2 regions of the Streptomyces sp. NPDC005262 genome follow, and region 1 is predicted to be linked to the other one. Evidence: riboswitches for the same ligand, from Rfam matches in the RefSeq annotation. Region 1 holds a riboswitch; the other holds the start of a gene.

Evidence for each region. Region 1 has a riboswitch for thiamine pyrophosphate ahead of ACFYP5_RS12830 (purine-cytosine permease family protein). Riboswitches for the same ligand answer to the same signal wherever they lie in the genome.
Region 2: linked by a shared signal. The riboswitch ahead of thiC (phosphomethylpyrimidine synthase ThiC) and the one ahead of ACFYP5_RS12830 (purine-cytosine permease family protein) in region 1 are both predicted to bind thiamine pyrophosphate.

Annotation. Positions count from the first base shown of each region.
Region 1 covers NZ_JBIAKK010000003.1:628,472-634,229, forward strand. Annotated here, with positions in the region: gene ACFYP5_RS12805 (DMT family transporter) at 1-34, shown strand, start outside; gene ACFYP5_RS12810 (hypothetical protein) at 546-1,145, shown strand; gene ACFYP5_RS12815 (DUF5987 family protein) at 1,355-1,858, shown strand; gene ACFYP5_RS12820 (GMC family oxidoreductase N-terminal domain-containing protein) at 1,855-3,450, shown strand; gene ACFYP5_RS12825 (hypothetical protein) at 3,489-4,403, shown strand; TPP riboswitch at 4,524-4,618, shown strand; gene ACFYP5_RS12830 (purine-cytosine permease family protein) at 4,610-5,758, shown strand, end outside.
Region 2 covers NZ_JBIAKK010000005.1:231,870-237,627, forward strand. Annotated here, with positions in the region: gene ACFYP5_RS16280 (SsgA family sporulation/cell division regulator) at 1-151, shown strand, start outside; gene ACFYP5_RS16285 (YibE/F family protein) at 250-1,587, opposite strand; TPP riboswitch at 1,659-1,792, shown strand; gene thiC (phosphomethylpyrimidine synthase ThiC) at 1,785-3,560, shown strand; gene ACFYP5_RS16295 (hypothetical protein) at 3,724-4,548, opposite strand; gene ACFYP5_RS16300 (metallophosphoesterase) at 4,731-5,758, opposite strand, start outside.

The DNA of each region.
Region 1 (5,758 bases):
CAACGTGATCAGCATCCTCATACGTCGCACCTGACGGAACATCCTGGACGTCCAGGTGCAGGAATGCAGCCGCACGCGCGGTCCCCGGCCGCCGTGCCCTGCTCATCGGCCCGCCGCGCATCGGACATCGGTGATCTTGCCGCCCTTGACGCCGGGTCTCCACCCGGACGGGGACCGAAGCGGATCCGCTCCGCCGCGCGGTGACGGACCGGCGGCCATGGAGGAGCCGGGGCCGCTTCCGGCGCCCGCCGAGGGACTCGGCGCACTGACGGCGGGCGTGGCCCTGGCCTGTCTCCGTAGTGCGGTGATCGCTTCACCGAGGCCTCGCGCCACGCGGCGTACGCGTCTGTTCCGGCACCGTTGTCCGGCGGGGCAGGCACACCTCGCCTGTCCGGAAGGCGTGCCGGCGCCCTGCCTCTCCACCGACCGGAAATCACCTCCGCCCCATCCCTTGCGCAGACAGCGTGCAGCGATCAAGATGCTGACTGCATGTGACCGCCGGTAACCGCCGCCCATCAGGGCTGGGACGTGAAGAAGGTCCTGCTGTGCCTGTACTCCGTCACACGACGAACCCCCTCGGCGCCCTGTCCACGAGCTCCCGCCTCACCGTCTTCGGCGCAGTGCTGGCGGCAACTGCCGCGCTGCTCACCGCCGCTTCGGCCTCGGCTGCAGAACCGGGCGTCGGGGGATACACCGACCCCTCGTACGCCTCCGCGTGCACCTTCCACCGCTACGGTGAGGGCGAGACGCCGCCGCTCTCCCTGTTCGGCGCCGACCCGCTGTGCGTGGAGTACGCCAAGCGGGACATCACCGTGACCAACGGCGGCGCGGCACGCTTCCTGCTGGCCGAGCCGGCACGCTTCGCGCTCGCCGTACCGGCCTGCCGTTACTGGCAGTTGGACCACTGGAGCGTGCAGGCCACGGCCGGCGGAACCGAACTGGTCGGCTGGGACGGCAGTTACTGGTTCGACAAGGCGGAGGGCAGCGCCGCGGCGAGGGTTCGCAACATCACCGTCGCCGGGCAGCCCGCGCGGGCCGAGGACGCCGCGAAGGTGATCCGACCGTACGACGCACGGCTCGCCGACGCGCTCGTGCGCGACGCCGCGGGTGTGATGGTGCGGCTGCCGGTGAGCGGGCTGTGCTGAGCGAACCACCCGGACGACCTGCTCGGCGCCGGTTGCTCGTCGGGCTCACCGCGGCCGTCGCTGCCCTGCGGGCAGGGGAGCTGACCGCCGAGGCGGCGCCTCCGGCGCGTCCTGTGCCCGAGCCGGTCCCGGTGGATCGGGTCGGGCAGCCCGCTTCCCTCGCGCTGCCCGACCCGACGACCGCCACGCTGGAGGCTTTTGCGGACACCATGGTCCCGGGTGAGAAGCGGTACGGCGGTGACGTGGCGATCGCCGGGGCGGCCCCCGGTCCCGGCGCCGTACAGGCGGGGGCCGTCGAGCTGCTCAGCCTTCCCGATCTCGGCATCGGCGTACTGCTGCCCGAGCTGGCGCTCCTGGTGAACGCCCGCGCCCTCGCCTTTGCGGCCACCCACGGCCGGGTCCTGCTGCCCACTCGACCTCCTTTCGTCGCAATGCGGTTCACCGACCGCACCGCGCTCGCCGGAGAGCTGCTCACACCCGGAGCCCCGGACCGGCAGCTGTACGTGCTGCTCGCGCTCTTCGCCGCCGCGGCCTTCGACACCGCAGCCCACCTTCACACCACCGCAGCCATCCGGCAACGCCACCCGGGCCTGGTCTGGATCGGCTTCCCGGCGCCCGGCGCCGACGGACTGTGGCGTTTCCCCGACTACTCGTACGGCAGAAGGCTCGCCTCCGAGCACCCGCTCACCACCCCCGGAGGGCACCCCGCATGAGCGTCACCGAACGCACCGACGTGCTGGTCATCGGCAGCGGCTTCGGCGGCGCCATCCCCGCCTACCATCTGGCCGCGGGCGGCGCCGAAGTGGTGATCCTGGAACGCGGACCGCACCTCACCGCCCCCGACTTCACCCATGACCTGCGCCTGGGCAGCTATACCCGGATCGTCGACCTCGTGCAGGGCGACGGCATCACCGTCGTCGCCGGGAACTGCGTCGGCGGGTCCAGCGTGGTCTACTTCGCCGCTTCGCTGCGGGCTCCGGGCTTCGTCTTCGACCGCCGCGGCAGTCTGGGCCACCGCTTGTGGCCTTCGACCCTGACGCGCGCCGCCCTCGACCCGTGGTACGACCGGGTCGAGGAGGCTCTGCCCGTCGCCGAGCAGAGCTGGGACCAAGTCCCCTACCCCGGAGGGCTGTTCGCCGCAGCGTGCGCCCGTGCGGGCCGCACCTGCAACCCCGTACCCGTCGCCGTCGACCTGGCCCGCTGCACCAACTGCAACTGGATGCTGAACGGATGCCACTTCGACGCCAAGCGCTCCATGCTGCTGAACTACCTCCCCGCCGCGACCGCGCACGGCGCCGAGATCCGCCCGCTCCACGAGGCACAGACGATCGCGCCTGCCACCACACCCGGTTACCGCTACCGCGTCTCGTACACGCAGCTCGACGCCGGCGACTACCGGCTGCCGGTCGGCGTGGGCACGATCGAGGCCAAGACCGTGGTGCTGGCCGCAGGCGCTCTGGCCACCCCCGTGCTGCTGCAGCGCTCGGCTCCCCTGCTCGGCGGCGTCCCGCAAGCCGTGGGGCGCTACTTCTCGGGCAACGGCGACCGCGTGTCCATCGCCGACGTCGACGAAGGCAAGGTGCGCGACCTGCTCGGTCTCGAGCGCGCACCGGGCATCCCGTACCAGGGCTTCCCCATCGGGAAGCCCATCGGCTCGATGTCGTACGACCGGCTCGACCCGGAAGGGGCGGAGTTCACCCGATTCTCTCTTCAGCAGATCTACTTCCCCGGCATCACCGATCTGTTGGCCCAGGCCACCGACACCCCGGCGACGAGCTGGTTCGGTGTCCGTAAGAAGGAGATGCGGGCACGCTGGCCGTCGTGGCTCTCCGTGCTCGCCATGACCGAGGACGACAACGAGGGCGTCTTCGGCCCTCCGCCGCCCACGGGAAGCTCGACTCGCGTGGCCGCATCCCTCTGCCTGTCCACGCTCTCGTACCGGCCGACGGCGAACACCCTGCGCGGCTGGGCCGCCGCGGACGGCGAGGCGCGCGCGGTGCTGGAGCGCGACGGTCTTGCGCGCGTGCGGCCCTGGAGCGAGAACGCCGCCGGGTCCGTGAGCGCACACCCCCTCGCCTCCTGCCGGATGGGCGACGACCCGGCAACCTCGGCGCTCGACGAACGCGGCGAACTGCGAGGCCATCCAGGCCTGTTCGTCACCGACGGTTCGGCAGTACCGACCTCGCTCTGCGTCAACCCCTCACTGACTATCGCGGCGCTGGCCGAACGGGCCTGTCCCGGCATCGTGGAGAGCACCGCCGAGGCAGGCGTGCGCGCCCGGTACGGGGCCCCCGCGCCCCGGTGAAAGGAAACCCCCTCGTGAACTCGCTCTACCCGCCGCGGATGACTGGCCGTCCAGGGCGGCTCGAAGTCTGGTACGCGACGTTGACCGATCCCCGTACCGGGACCGGCGTGTGGATCCATCACGAAGTGGTGGCGCCCAAGCACCACGGCCCGGCCCGGGCGCACGGCTGGATATCCGTCTTCCCCCCGGACGGACCGCCGGTCACCGAGCGGTTCGGGGCCCCGGACTCGCCGCTGCTCCAGGGCGAGGCGTACTTCGAGGTGCCGGGGGTCCGGGCGACGCCCCGGCTGCTGGAGGGCACCGCGGGCGCGATCACCTGGCGGCTGGCGGTCACCGGGGGCGGAGAGCCTCTCTACACCTTTCCGCGCTGGTCCTGGCAGCGTGAACTCCTGCCCGCCGCCCAGATCGTGCCTGCCCCTGACGCCATTTTCGACGGTGAACTCGTCGTCGGAGAACGGCGGTTCACCCTCTCGGGCGCCGTGGGGGGCGTCGCCAGGATCGCCGGTCACGGCAATGCCCAGCGGTGGGCGTGGCTCCATGCGGGCCTCGGCGGAGGGGACGTACTGGAAGTGGTGGCCGCCGTCGCCCGCCGTCCCACCATGCGGTGGCTGCCACCGCTGCCCATGCTTCAGCTGCGGATCGGTGGCACCGACTGGCCGCGCGACCCGTTGCTGACCGCTCCACTGCTGCGTGCGCGGATCGGGCTGCCCGACTGGTCGGTCGCAGGCGGCACCGCGCGGCGCAGGGTGCGGATCGATGTCACCCAGGATCCGGCCGACTGTGTGTCGCTCTCCTACACCGACCCCGACGGAGCGACCGCCACGTGCACCAACACGGAACGAGCCATCGTCGACGTGATCGTCGAACGCCGCACCGGGCTGCACCGCTTCGAGGTGGAACACCGCTGGCATCTGGATCGCACGGGTCACGCGGAGGTGGGGACGCGACCGTGAGCACGGCGCGCCGCAGCCGTGACGCGGACCACGCGTCCACGCCCCGGGGGTTCCCACCGAGTCGTCCGCCACACAGACCTCGGTGCAGGTGGGCGACGGGACCGGGTTAGTCTGACCGTCGTACCGGACACGGGGTGCCCTACCCGAGGGCTGAGATCACACCCGTCGAACCTGAACCAGTTCGCACTGGCGGAGGGATGTCTTTCATGCCTTTGACGCATGTTTCCGGCGGGCTGCCTGCCGACGGCCGACAGACCGTTTTCGACGGACGGATGCCCGCGGCGCCCGGCGACCTCCGCGTCGAGACGCACGGCATCGAGCCGGTCCCCGAGAGCAACCGCTACGGCGGTCCCGGGCGCCTGTTCACCGTGTGGTTCGCCCCCAATCTGACCATGACCGGCGTATTCACCGGCACCGTCGGCATCGCCCTCGGCCTGGACTTCGCCACCGCGCTCGCCGCCGTCGTGCTGGGCACGGTGATCGGCGCGGTGCCCACCGCCTACCTGGGCACCTGGGGGAGCCAGACCGGTGCCGGGCAGCTGCCGCTGGCCCGGCTCGCCTTCGGCCGGGCCGTCACGGTGCCCGGCATCCTGCAGTGGCTGTCCTCGGTCGCCTGGGACGCGCTGATCGGACTGTTCGGCGGGGACGCGCTCGCGCGGCTGTGCGGCTGGCCGTTCTGGCTCGGCGTCCTGGCCATGATGCTGGCCCAGGGCGCCCTCGGCGTCCTGGGCTACGAGGCCATCCACCGGCTCCAGATCGTCATGACCTTCGTGCTCGCCGCCGCGTTCGCGCTGATCGCCTGGCGGCTGCTCGACGGTGTCCATCCGGTCGGCGCCGGCACCGCGCATGGTGCCGACCAGGCCCGCGCGTTCGTCCTGACCAGCACCATCGCGCTGAGTCTGGCCCTGTCCTGGGCCCCGTACGCCAGCGACTTCAGCCGCTATCTGCCACGCACCACCTCGCGCCCGCGCATGTTCTGGTTCACGCTGCTCGGCCTCGTGGTGTCCTTCGTGGCCGTCCAGGCCCTCGGGCTGCTGGGCGCGTCCGTGCTGACCGACCAGACCGCAGCAGGGGTGGACAAGCTGCTGGGCGGTGGGGTGTTGGGCGCGTTCGGGCTGCTCGCCGTCGCGCTGGCGGCGCTCTGCAGCAACGCCATGAACGACTACAGCGGTTCCTTGGCTCTGCAGACCGTCGGTGTGCGCCTTCCCCGCCCGGCGGCCGCCGCCCTCGCCGCCGTGCTCGGCTTCCCTCTGGTCCTGTGGATGCACGCTGCCGACACCACTGCCCGCTTCCAGAACGTGCTGCTGTTCGTCGGCTACTGGATCCCCGGATTCGTGGCGATCGTCATCGTCGAC
Region 2 (5,758 bases), on a different contig from region 1:
CTTCAGGGCCGGAACAGCGCCACTCGTCGCGTTCCTCGACCGGACGGACAAGCTCGTCCCCCTCGGCCAGGAGTGCACGCTGAGTGACTTCGAGGGCAATCTGGAGGAGGCGCTGGGCCGGATCCTGGCCAAGGAACAGAACGCCGGCTGAGAAGGTTTGCGCCGACGGCCGGCACGCCGGTCGAACACGGCATCTCCCGAACGGGTGATATGTACTCCGCGCCATGGCTAGGGTCACCGCCTCGAGCGTCAATGCCTCGCCCTGCGACGCCGGCCCCTTCCGTTCCGTGCGGGTGCCGAAGCTCCGGCTTCCGCGCCGAGCCCCGTGCGGTCCGCGGAGACGACCAGCGCCGCCAGCACCGTCGTCACCGGCACCGAGGCGACCAGTCCGATCGACCCGACCAGCGTTCGTACGATCTCCTCCGCCACGAGTTCGCTGTTGGCCACCGTGCCCACACTGCTCTGCGCGATCGAGAAGAGCAGCAGCAGGGGAAGCGCGGCGCCGGCGTAGGCGAGCACCAGCGTGTTGACCACTGAGGCGATGTGGTCGCGACCGATCCTGATACCTGCCCGGTAGAGCTTCCGTGCGCCCATCGTCGGGTCCGCCTGGTGCAGTTCCCAGACCGCCGATGTCTGGGTGACCGTCACGTCGTCCAGCACGCCGAGCGAGCCGATGATGACACCGGCCAGCAGCAGGCCGCTCATGTCGATGTGGGGGTACAGGCCGTGGATGAGGCCGGTGCTGTCGTCGGTGTTGCCGGTCAGACTCGCCCAGCCGATGAAGAGCGAACCGAGCAGTCCGATCAGCAGCAGTGAGATCAGCGTGCCGATGACCGCGACCGAGGTGCGGGCGGTCAGCCCATGGCACATGTAGAGCGCGATCAGCATGATCGCGCTGGCCCCGACGACCGCGACCAGCAGCGGGTTCGAACCCTGCAGGATCGCGGGGAGGATGAACAGGGTCAGCACGGCGAACGACACGGCGAGCGCGATCAACGCCATCACCCCGCGCAGCCTGCCCACCACGACCACTGCGAGAGCGAAGATCCCGGCCAGCAGAGCCATCGGGACCTTCCGGTCCACGTCCGTCACGGAGTACTGAAGGTCATGGGGCGCGTCGGGGGCGTACGCGACGATCACGCCCTGTCCCTCGTGCAACTGCCGTGGCGCGTCGGGCTGGACGATCTCGACGAAGGTTCTTCCCTTGTCGTGGCCGGTCGTCACCTCGATCGTGGCCTTCTCGCACAACCCCGGCTCCTGGCCGGTAGTGGCGTTCCCCGACGGTGTCGTGGTGTTGCCGGTGGCCGGGGTCTGCGCGGCGTTCACGTCCTTGCAGTCGACCTTGTCGACCTTCACCACCGTGGCCTGCTGGGTCTGCCGGTCGAAGCCGACGCCGGTGCGCTCGTGCGCGGGTGCACCGCCCGGCCAGAGCACCACCAGCCCGACGACGACGGCGGTGGTGAACGGGATCAGGACGGCAGCGATGACCTTGCGCAGATGTTTCGAGACCGGCGCGGCAGGCCCGTGGCTGTGCGAGTGACCGTGCTGGTGGTCCTGCGGTCCGGAGTCATTTCGAGGGGACGTCACCGGGGGATCATCGCAAGAAGAGCAGGGGTCCACTGTTCAGTACGCCTCGAAGGGCGCTAGCGTGATGACACCTTTGTACACGCGGGAGCTCGGAGCACCGGGCTGAGAGGGCGCTGATATCCGTACATCCGTACGGGACAGGCTGCGCCGACCGCCGAACCTGTTACCGGGTAATGCCGGCGTAGGGAGTAGGTCTCATGACCACATCGGACGCACGCACGCCTGCCTCGAACCAGAGCGACGAGGCCGGAAAGTCCATCGGCTGGCACAAGGGATACGTCCAGGGCTCGCGCCCGGACCTCCGGGTGCCGGTCCGGCAGGTGCACCTGACCAACGGCAACTCCGTGACGCTGTACGACACATCGGGGCCGTACACCGATCCGACCACCGACACCGACGTCCGCCGCGGCCTCGCGCCGCTGCGTGAGAACTGGATCGTCGCCCGCGGCGACACCGAGGAGTACGCGGGCCGCCCGGTCCGCCCCGAGGACGACGGGCTCAAGCACACCTCGCCGCGCGGCGGACTGCGCAACCTCGACGCGGTCTTCCCCGGTCGCCCACGGCAGCCGCGCCGCAGCCGCGACGGACAGCCGGTGACCCAGCTCGCGTACGCCCGCCGAGGCGAGATCACCCCGGAGATGGAGTACGTGGCGATCCGGGAGAACGTCGAACCCGAGGTCGTACGCGAGGAGATCGCCGCGGGCAGGGCGGTCCTGCCGGCCAACGTCAACCACCCGGAGATCGAGCCGATGATCATCGGTAAGCGGTTCCTGGTGAAGGTCAACGCCAACATCGGCAACTCGGCGGTCACCTCCTCCATCGAGGAGGAGGTCGAGAAGATGACGTGGGCGACGCGATGGGGCGCCGACACGGTCATGGATCTCTCCACCGGCCGCAACATTCACACCACCCGTGAGTGGGTTCTGCGTAACTCACCGGTGCCGATCGGCACCGTTCCGCTCTACCAGGCCCTCGAAAAGGTCGACGGCAGGGCGGAGGAACTGACCTGGGAGATCTATAAGGACACCGTCATCGAGCAGGCCGAACAGGGCGTCGACTACATGACGGTCCATGCCGGCGTGCGCCTCCCGTACGTCCCGCTCACAGCCCGCCGTAAGACCGGCATCGTCTCCCGCGGCGGCTCGATCATGGCGGCCTGGTGCCTGGCGCACCACAAGGAGTCGTTCCTGTACGAGAACTTCGAGGAGCTCTGCGAGATCCTCGCGACGTACGACGTCACGTACTCGCTGGGCGACGGGCTGCGTCCCGGCTCGATCGCCGACGCCAACGACGAGGCGCAGTTCGCCGAACTGCGCACGCTCGGCGAACTCAACACGACCGCCAAGCGGTTCGGCGTCCAGACGATGATCGAGGGTCCGGGCCATGTCCCGATGCACAAGATCAAGGAGAACATCGACCTCCAGCAGGAGATCTGCGAGGAGGCGCCGTTCTACACGCTCGGCCCGCTGACCACCGATGTGGCCCCGGCGTACGACCACATCACCTCGGGCATCGGCGCCGCGATGATCGCCTGGTGGGGGACGGCGATGCTCTGCTACGTCACGCCCAAGGAGCACCTGGGCCTGCCCGACCGGGACGACGTGAAGACGGGCGTCATCACCTACAAGATCGCGGCCCACGCGGCGGACCTCGCCAAGGGGCACCCGGGTGCGCAGGACTGGGACGACGCGCTGTCGGACGCGCGCTTCGAGTTCCGGTGGGAGGACCAGTTCAATCTGGCTCTCGACCCGGACACGGCGCGGGCGTTCCATGACGAGACGCTGCCGGCGGAACCGGCGAAGACGGCGCACTTCTGCTCGATGTGCGGCCCGAAGTTCTGCTCGATGAAGATCTCTCAGGACATCCGTCGTGAGCACGGCGGTTCGCAGTCGGAGATCGAGGCGGGCATGGCGGAGAAGTCCAAGGAGTTCGCGGCGGCCGGCAACCGCGTCTATCTGCCGATCGCGGACTGAGTCATCGGGTGCGGCACTGCGCCGGGGCGCTGCGAGAACCGTCCCGGCGCAGTGCACCTCTCCGGGCCGAAGGCCAGAAGGGGGAGCAGCGCACGGGTACGAGGACGACGAGACCTGCTCCGAGCGCCGGCGCGAGGACGACGAACAAGAGATTCGACCCCGGTCAGTCCAGCTCGTGTTCCGGGCCGCCGAAGTCCGGGCTGGTGAAGTCGGGGCTGGTGAACGACGGGCGGGGACCTGCCGCCGGTCCTTCGTCCGGGCCCGAGAAGTCCGGCCTGGAGTAGCCGATCTTCGGGATGCGGTTGGCCGAACGGTGAGGTGTACGTGATGCGGGACCGGCCGTGGGATCGGCGAGGGCATCCCGCAGGAACGGCAGGATGCCCCGCTCCAGCAGTGCATGGCGCCAGGCCTCCCTGGCGCGCGCCACATCCTCCGGCAGCTCGTCCTCGGTGTCCTCGGCCGGCAGCGACGTCGAGCCGTTGCGCAGCGCCGTGGTGAGCAGTCCTATGGCGGCGGCCAGTATCGCCGCCGCCATGACCGCCGCGAAGAACCAGCCGGCGGTGACCATGGTGTCGGCGAACGACGGGGGCCTGCTGAGCATCTTCAGGATGTAACCGACCAGCAGGAAGATCAGCGCGGCGGTGCCCGCGAGCATCGGCGCCAGGACGGTGACGACCGCCCCTATGCCGGCGCCCGGCCGGTCCGGATCGTCCGCTTCGGACCCGAGGCCCGAGCCTTGGGCCGAGTCGGCGGCCGGTCCGCGCAGCTCTTCGCGGACCTTCACGTAGTGGTCGTACTCGGTGGCTGCCGCCGCGGTGATCAGAGCCGTGGCGTTCAGCGCCATCGTGCGCAGCTGTTCCGTGTTGAGCCGTTCGCCGACTCCGGCCAGATCTGGTCGTTCGTGGGCGTGGCGTAGCGCATCGCCGAGGATCCGCTCGTACTCGGGTCGGTCCTCGGCCAGCAGGTGCGGAGCGCTGTTCATGTGCATCCCCCGATGCTCCGTTGGGCCTGAGTACCCGCTTGGACCGGGCAGTTGGGCGGAAACGGAGGAGAGCCTGCTACTGATAGGCCGATGGTAGAGCGCCCACGGCACGGGGTGACAGGGGGTTTCCGTAAATAGGCCCAGTGGTCGGCGTGGTCAGGTCGTGGATGCGTCTTCCCCGGAGACCGTCAGTCATGCAACGGCAGCCGGACGACCAGCAGCTTTCCGGCCATGGTCACGCCGCCGTCCATGGCGATGGCGAGCCCGTCCGCGTACACGTGCGGGCCGTCCACCACGGGGCCGGCGCTGTCCTCGCCGTCCTCCGAGCCGACCTCGCCGAGCAGATACGGAATGGGGCTGTGACCATGGACGATGCGCTGTCCGCCGTACGCCGCCATCAGCTCCTGGACTGCCTCCGAGCCCCCCTCGTCGCGGAAGGCGAACCGCCTGGTGAGCTTGCGGAACAGGTCCCAGCACTCGTCGGCGTCGTTACGCGTGAGAATGGCGTGCACGGTCTCGTTGACGTCCTCGATGGTGGAGCCGTAGTCGAGGTACGCCGTCGTGTCGGAGTGCATCAGTAGGTGCCCGTCCTCCTCGACGACCGCGTCGAGACGGGACATCCACTGGAGGTGGACGTCCTGGAGCCGCTCCATGTCGGTCTTCTGGCCGCCGTTGAGCAGCCAGGCGGCCTGGAAGGTGGCGGTGCCCGCACCGGAGTTGACCGGGGTGTCGGCGAACCGCTTGGCGCCGATCAGCAGCAGTTCGTGGTTGCCCATCAGGGCCTTGCAGTAGCCGCCCGCGGCCGCAGCCTCGGCGGACAGACGCATGATCAGGTCGATGACACCGATGCCGTCCGGACCGCGGTCGGTGAAGTCACCGAGGAACCAGAGCCGGGCGTTGCCCGCGGCCCAGGCGCCTTCGGCGTCGATGAGGCCCTGTCCCATGAGGGCGTCGCGAAGCTCGTCCAGATAGCCGTGGACGTCGCCGACCACGTACAGCGGTCCCAGACCCTGGTCCGTGGCGGGCCGCGGATCCGGGACGGCCTGCACCTGGACGGTGTCACCGCGGTTGATCACGGGAAGATCGCGCGCGGTGGGCGTGTACCCCTCCGGCTCGCCGCCCGGTACGACATCGCCGGGGTGCGGCGCCGCGGGCGGCGCGGGAGTCTGCGCATAGGGCGGCACACGGAAGTCACGCAACGTCGCCGTCCGTTCCA